DNA from 2 places in the Streptomyces sp. NPDC047117 genome. Region 1 is predicted to be linked to the other one. Evidence: riboswitches for the same ligand, from Rfam matches in the RefSeq annotation. Region 1 holds a riboswitch; the other holds the start of a gene.
What was found. Region 1 has a riboswitch for S-adenosylmethionine ahead of thrC (threonine synthase). Riboswitches for the same ligand answer to the same signal wherever they lie in the genome.

Region 1 (3,396 bases):
AGCAGCCGCCGGCCACCGCGGGAATGATCGAGACGCTGGCGCCGTCCGGCGTCGCGGTCTCCAGACCACCCTCGAAGCGCACGTCGTCGTCGTTGACGTAGACGTTCACGAAGCGGCGCAGCTTGCCCTGGTCGTCCAGGACGCGCGCCGCGATGCCGTTGTGGTTCTTCTCCAGGTCCTGGATGACCTCGGAGAGCTTCGCGCCCTCGGCGGGGACCTCGGCCTGGCCGCCGGTGTAGGTGCGGAGGATGGTGGGGATGCGGACGTTGACGCTCATGTTCTTCTGCCTTCCGGGTTCAGTGGCTACGGGTGCGAGGCGGCTCTCCGGCCGGGGGCCAGGGCTCAGCCGAGGCCGGCCTCGCGGAAGGAGTCCAGGCTCGGACGGATGGTCGCGGTCGGGCCGGTGGTCGGCGCGACGGCGTCCAGCGTCTTCAGGCCGTCGCCGGTGTTCAGGACGACGAGGGACTTGGCCGGGTCGATCTGACCGTTCTCGATGAGCTTCTTGGTGACGCCGACGGTCACGCCGCCCGCGGTCTCCGCGAAGATGCCCTCGGTGCGGGCCAGCAGCTTGATCGCGTCCACGACCTGCTCGTCGTTGACGTCCTCGACGGCGCCGCCGGTGCGGCGGGCGATGTCGAGCACGTACGGGCCGTCCGCCGGGTTGCCGATGGCCAGCGACTTGGCGATGGTGTTCGGCTTCTGCGGGCGGACCACGTCGTGGCCGGCCTTGAAGGCGGTGGACACCGGCGAGCAGCCCTCGGCCTGGGCGCCGAAGATCTTGTACGGCTTGTCCTCGACCAGGCCGAGCTTGATCAGCTCCTTGAGCCCCTTGTCGATCTTCGTGAGCTGCGAGCCCGAGGCGATCGGGATGACCAGCTGGTCCGGCAGCTCCCAGCCGAGCTGCTCGCAGATCTCGTACGCGAGCGTCTTGGAGCCCTCGCCGTAGTACGGGCGGAGGTTGACGTTCACGAAGCCCCAGCCCTCGCCCAGCGGGTCGCCGATGAGCTCGGAGCAGAAGCGGTTGACGTCGTCGTAGTTGCCCTCGATGCCGACGAGGTCACCGCCGTACACCGCGGCCATGACGACCTTGCCCGCCTCCAGGTCGTGCGGGATGAACACGCAGGAGCGGAAGCCGGCCCGGCGCGCCGCGGCGCCGACGGCGCCGGCCAGGTTGCCGGTGGAGGAGCAGGACAGGGTGGTGAAGCCGAAGGCGCGGGCCGCCTCGACGGCGATGGCCACGACGCGGTCCTTGAAGGAGTGCGTCGGGTTGCCGGAGTCGTCCTTCACGTACAGGCCGCCGGTGACGCCCAGCTCGGCGGCGAGGCGGTCGGCCTTGACCAGCTTGGTGAAGCCCGGGTTGAGGTTGGGCTTGTCGGCCACGTCGGCGGGGACGGGCAGCAGCGGCGCGTACCGCCAGATGTTGTCGGGACCGGCCTCGATCTGCTTCTTCAGGCCCTCGGGGTCGCCGCTCGGCAGGTCGTAGGCCACTTCGAGCGGCCCGAAACATTCCTGACAGGCGAAGATCGGGCCCAGATCGAAGCGGGTGCCGCACTCGCGGCAGGACAGCGCAGCGGCGGGGCCGAGGGAGACGGCGGAAGTGGTGGTGCTTTCAGAAGCTTGCACAGCCATGGAGGCGAGGCCCTTTCTCCTCATCTTCCTCACGACGCATCTCGCCGTGAGACGGATTTGGCACCTTCCCTAGCCGGGAGCCTCGCGCGCGGGACTTCAGTGTCCTGACGGCAAGACCGGCTGGAGGGTTGCCGGGGCTTCAACGGGCCGTATCCCTCTGCCCCTCTGGATGAGCGGTATGGCCTGCATACGAAACACAGGCGTTTGTTCAGCGGTGACCCCGGCATGCGGTGGTCATCCGCGTTGTTCAAGACTGTAACCGAAGGGGTGGATGGTTGAGATAGCCGTCCGAACCGCGAGATGGCTCACACCGCGTAGCAAGATGGCCCACACGCGTAGCAAAAGGAGACGGATACGTGCTGGAAGAGGTGGAGCGCTGGCTGGCCGGCCGCTCCTGGTCCGCCGCCGACCGACCGCTCGACCAGCTGTTGGCAGCGAAAGGGCGCACGGGGCAGACGGTCAGCGTAGTGCTGCCCGCGCTCGACGAGGAAGCCACGGTCGGCACGATCGTGGAGATCATCCGTCGTGACCTGATGTCCGACGCGATGCCGCTGGTCGATGAGCTGATCGTGGTGGATTCCGGCTCCACCGACCGCACCTCCGAGGTCGCGGCCGCGGCCGGCGCCCGGGTCGTGCACCGCGACGCGATCCTGCCCCGGCTGGCGACGGTGCCCGGCAAGGGCGAGGTGCTGTGGCGCTCGCTGCTGGCCACCAGCGGCGACATCGTCTGCTTCGTCGACGCCGACCTGCGCGAGTTCTCCGCCGACTTCGTGTCCGGGATCGTCGGGCCACTGCTGACCGATCCGCAGGTGCAGTTCGTGAAGGCGATGTACGACCGGCCGCTGGGCGAGGAGGCCGGCGGCGCGAAGGCGGGCCAGGGAGGACGGGTGACCGAGCTGGTGGCCCGCCCGCTGCTCAATCTGCACTGGCCGCAGCTGGCCGGTTTCGTCCAGCCGCTCGGCGGCGAGTACGCGGCCCGGCGCTCGCTCCTGGAGCGGCTGCCCTTCCCCGTGGGGTACGGCGTCGAGCTGGGCCTGCTGGTCGACGCGCTGCACACGGTCGGCCTGGACGCGCTGGCGCAGGTGGACGTGGGGGTGCGCAGGCACCGGCACCAGGACGGGCAGGCCCTGGGCCGGATGGCCGCGGCGATCTACCGCACCGCCCAGCTGCGGCTGGCGCGCGGCCATCTCGTACGACCCCGGCTCACCCAGTTCGACCGCGGCGAGGAGGGCGGCTTCGTGCCGCGTACGACCGCGGTGGACACCGAGGAGCGGCCGCCGATGCGCGGCATACCGGAGTACGCGGAGCGGCGGGCGGCCTGAGGCCGGGGCGCGGCGGGCGGTCGCGGCGGGCCGTACCGGCCCTGCGGGGCCGCGGAGGTCCGGCGGACCGGGAGCGTCCGGGAGCTCGTGGCGGTCGCGCGCGGCGCCCGACGTGCGGCTGCACCCATGATGTGCTGCGGGCCGTACGTTTGAGCGGATCTGTGGCGGGTTAGTTCATCGGCATGGTCTCCTCCAGCTCAGGTGCCCAGGTTCTCGTCGCGTCCAACCGTGGCCCGGTCTCCTACGCCCTGGGCGCGGACGGCACGCTGACTTCCCGGCGCGGCGGCGGCGGACTGGTCTCGGGCCTGTCCGCGATCGGCTCGGACGCCGGAGCCGTCTGGGTGTGTGCGGCGCTCGGCGACGGCGACCGCGAGGCGGCCCGGCGGGCCGCCTCCGGTGCCGGACTGCTGGATCCGGCCGACACCGGCGGACAACAGGTCCGGAT
Region 2 (3,396 bases), on a different contig from region 1:
CTGGTCCGTGCCATGTACGAGCACGCCAACCTCATCGAGGTACCGGGCCGCGGTGTGGACATCGTCGGCACCGGCGGCGACGGCGCCAAGACCGTCAACATCTCCACGATGTCCTCGATCGTGGTGGCCGGCACGGGCGCGAAGGTCGTCAAGCACGGCAACCGCGCCGCGTCCTCCGCCAGCGGCGCCTCCGACGTCCTGGAGAAGCTGGGCGTGAACCTGGACCTGACCCCGCGCCGGGTGGTGGAGGTCGCCGAGGAGGCGGGCATCACCTTCTGCTTCGCGGTGAAGTTCCACCCGGCGCTGCGGCACGTGGGCGCCGCCCGCGGCCAGCTGGGCATCCGGACCGTCTTCAACTTCCTCGGTCCGCTCACCAACCCCGCCAAGGTGCGCGCCCAGGCCGTCGGCGTGGCCGACGCCAGGATGGCGCCCATCGTGGCCGGCGTCTTCGCCGAGCGCGGCCACTCCTCGCTGGTCTTCCGCGGCGACGACGGCCTCGACGAACTGACGACGACGACCACCTCCCGGGTCTGGGTGGTGCGGGACGGCGCGGTCCGCGAGGAGTCCTTCGACCCGCGGGACGTCGGCCTCGAACTGGTCCCCGTGGAGGCGCTGCGGGGCGCGGACGCCTCCTACAACGCGGACGTCGCGCGCCGCCTCCTGGCCGGCGAGACGGGCCCCGTACGGGACGCGGTCCTGCTGAACTCCGCGGCGGCGCTGGTCGCCCTGGAGCCGACGGACGCGCCCCTGACCGACCAGATCGCGGCAGGCATCGCCCGCGCCGCCGAGTCCATCGACTCGGGCACGGCCCAACACGTCCTCCAACGCTGGGTGGCCGCCTCCCAGGCGTAGCTTCAGGGGCGGCAGCCCAGGGGCGCGGGACGTGTCGTAATGCGGCTCCGCCGCGTGGGCGCGAGCAACCACAGCGGCGTCGCACCCGGCATCCGGCGAATTGACCCTCCCTGGATGCCGGGCACGGCGTCCGGCATACGGACGCCCCTTGCGACACGGCGATCATGTGGCATGATTCTCGGCAGGTCACGAGCGACAGCGAACAGGCCCCGGCCCGCTGTCCGGCAACCCTCCGTCCGTGGCGGGGTGCCCCGGGTGATGACCAGGCCGCAGGCAGCAAGGCCCGCGGCAAGCGCGGATCCCTCGCCAGGGATCCTGGTTATCGAGGGAGCCTTTCCGTGATGCAGCGAATGCGATAGGGCCGGTCGGCCCCTTTCTTCGAACACCCCGCCCTGGGCGCCCCCTTTATTTCTGTGTGCGCGGCGCCCGCGGGTTTCTTCCACGCCCCGTGCGTGTCATTCGACTGCTCCGTACGTCTCGTACGGTTCTACGCCTCCGGGAGACTCCGCCATGTCCGTGCGCCCTGACACCGCCACCGCCGCCGCCCCCACCGCCGACGCCGACCCCGCCTGCGCCACCGCCGCGCCGCTTCCCGTGCTCGGCCGCGACGTGAGCGTCCCGCTCGTCACCGGCGGCGAGGTCACCTACGCCGCGCTGGACTACGCGGCCAGCGCCCCGGCGCTCCAGCGGGTCTGGGACGACGTGGCCGCGTACGCGCCGTACTACGGGAGCGTCCACCGCGGCGCCGGGTACCTCTCCCAGCTCTCCACCGACCTCTTCGAGAACAGCCGGCAGACCGTCGCGGAGTTCCTGGGCTGCCGGGAGGCGGACCAGGTGGTCTTCACCCGGTCGACCACCGACTCGCTCAACCTGCTGGCGGGCGTGCTCCCCGCGGACACCAGGGTGTTCGTCTTCGAGACCGAGCACCACGCCTCGCTGCTGCCCTGGGAGCAGCGGGACGACCTGACCGTCACCTACCTCGACGCCCCCCACACCCCGCAGCAGGCGGTCGACACGCTGGAGAAGGCGCTCGCCCACCGCGAGCCCTACGGCCCGGCGCTGGTGTGCGTGACGGGCGCGTCGAACGTGACCGGCGAGCTGTGGCCGGTGCGCGAACTGGCCGCCGCGGCCCACGCGCACGGCGCGCGGATCGTCCTGGACGCCGCCCAGCTCGCCCCGCACCACCCCGTCGACATCGCCGACCTGGACGTGGACTGGGTCGCCTTCTCCGGCCACAAGCTCTACGCGCCCTTCGGGGCCGGTGTGCTGGCCGGCCGCGCCGACTGGCTGCAGGCGGCCGAGCCGTACCTGGCCGGCGGCGGCGCCAGCCGGACGGTCGCCCGCCGCGAGGACGGGGGCGTGGCGGTCGAGTGGCACACCACCGCGGCGCGTCACGAGGCCGGTTCCCCGAACGTGATCGGCGTCTACGCGATCGCCTCCGCCTGCAAGGCGCTGACCGAGGCGGGCTTCGACGCGCTGGTCGCCCGCGAGCGGGAGCTGATCGCGAAGGTGCGGGCCGGGCTGGCCGAGGTGCCCCAGGTGAAGGTGCTTTCGCTCTTCGGTGACGAGGCCGACCGGGTGGGCGTGCTGTCCTTCGTCGTCGAGGGCTGGAACAGCTCGCACTTCGCGGCCGCGCTGTCCGCCGAGTACGGCATCGGCGTACGGGACGGTCTCTTCTGCGCCCACCCGCTGGTGCGCACCCTGCTGGGCAGCGACCCGCAGGACCCGGGCGCCTGCGGTGCACCCGAAGGGGCGCCGGGGGAGCGGTCGCTGAACGCCATCCGGGTGAGCTTCGGTGCGGGTACGCCCGACGAGCACGTGGAGCGCTTCGTGCGGGCGGTCAAGGAGCTGGTCTCCGACGGCGCGCGGTGGTCCTACCGGACCGAGGAGGGGCGCTGCGTGCCCGACCGCGGCTGAGCCGCGGGAGTCACCGGCCGGTGGCGGTCCTTGCGGGGACCGGTGCCGGCCGGTGGCCGTTCGCCTTCGGACCTGTCCTCAAGCGCCGGACGGGCTTGATTTTCAGGCGTCCAGCCCGATCGCGAACGCCGCCTCCAGGTCGTGCTGGGAGTACGTGCGGAACGCGATGTGCGTCTCGGTGGAGGCGACGCCGGGGACCTTGCTGATCCGGCCGGGGATGACGTCGGCCAGCTCGTCGTGGTCGGCCACCCGGACCATCGCGATCAGGTCGTGCGCGCCGGTGACCGAGTAGACCTCGCTGACGCCGTCGAGGGCCGCGATCTTCTCGGCGATCTCCGGGATCTGGTCCACGCTGGTCTTGATGAGCACGATCGAAGTGATCACGGTTGGCTCTCTCCCTCGGTCGGCCGTTCTGTGGGTCCCACCCTACCGGGGAGCCCCGGCACGGCCCGCGGTGGAGCGTCCGGTGCGCGGTACCGCACCCAGGCGTAGACGAGGCCCAGCAGGAACCCCACGACGTGGGCCAGATAGGCGACGCCGGGCCCGTTGACCGCGCGCTGTGCCGCCAGCCACTGGAGCACGAACCAGAAGATCAGTACGGCCCAGGCCGGGAAGCGCAGCGGCAGG

Region 2: it holds a riboswitch for S-adenosylmethionine, as region 1 does, so the genes downstream of both, ABZ840_RS18460 (aminotransferase class V-fold PLP-dependent enzyme) here and thrC (threonine synthase) in region 1, are expected to answer to the same signal.

Annotation. Positions count from the first base shown of each region.
Region 1 covers NZ_JBEYUN010000007.1:121,455-124,850, reverse strand. The annotation lists gene ABZ840_RS15460 (MoaD/ThiS family protein) at 1-277, opposite strand, end outside; gene thrC (threonine synthase) at 343-1,629, opposite strand; SAM riboswitch class I at 1,647-1,805, opposite strand; gene ABZ840_RS15450 (glucosyl-3-phosphoglycerate synthase) at 1,986-2,951, shown strand; gene ABZ840_RS15445 (trehalose-6-phosphate synthase) at 3,134-3,396, shown strand, end outside.
Region 2 covers NZ_JBEYUN010000008.1:377,381-380,776, reverse strand. The annotation lists gene trpD (anthranilate phosphoribosyltransferase) at 1-852, shown strand, start outside; SAM riboswitch class IV at 1,037-1,153, shown strand; gene ABZ840_RS18460 (aminotransferase class V-fold PLP-dependent enzyme) at 1,363-2,769, shown strand; gene ABZ840_RS18455 (Lrp/AsnC ligand binding domain-containing protein) at 2,872-3,153, opposite strand; gene ABZ840_RS18450 (rhomboid family intramembrane serine protease) at 3,150-3,396, opposite strand, start outside.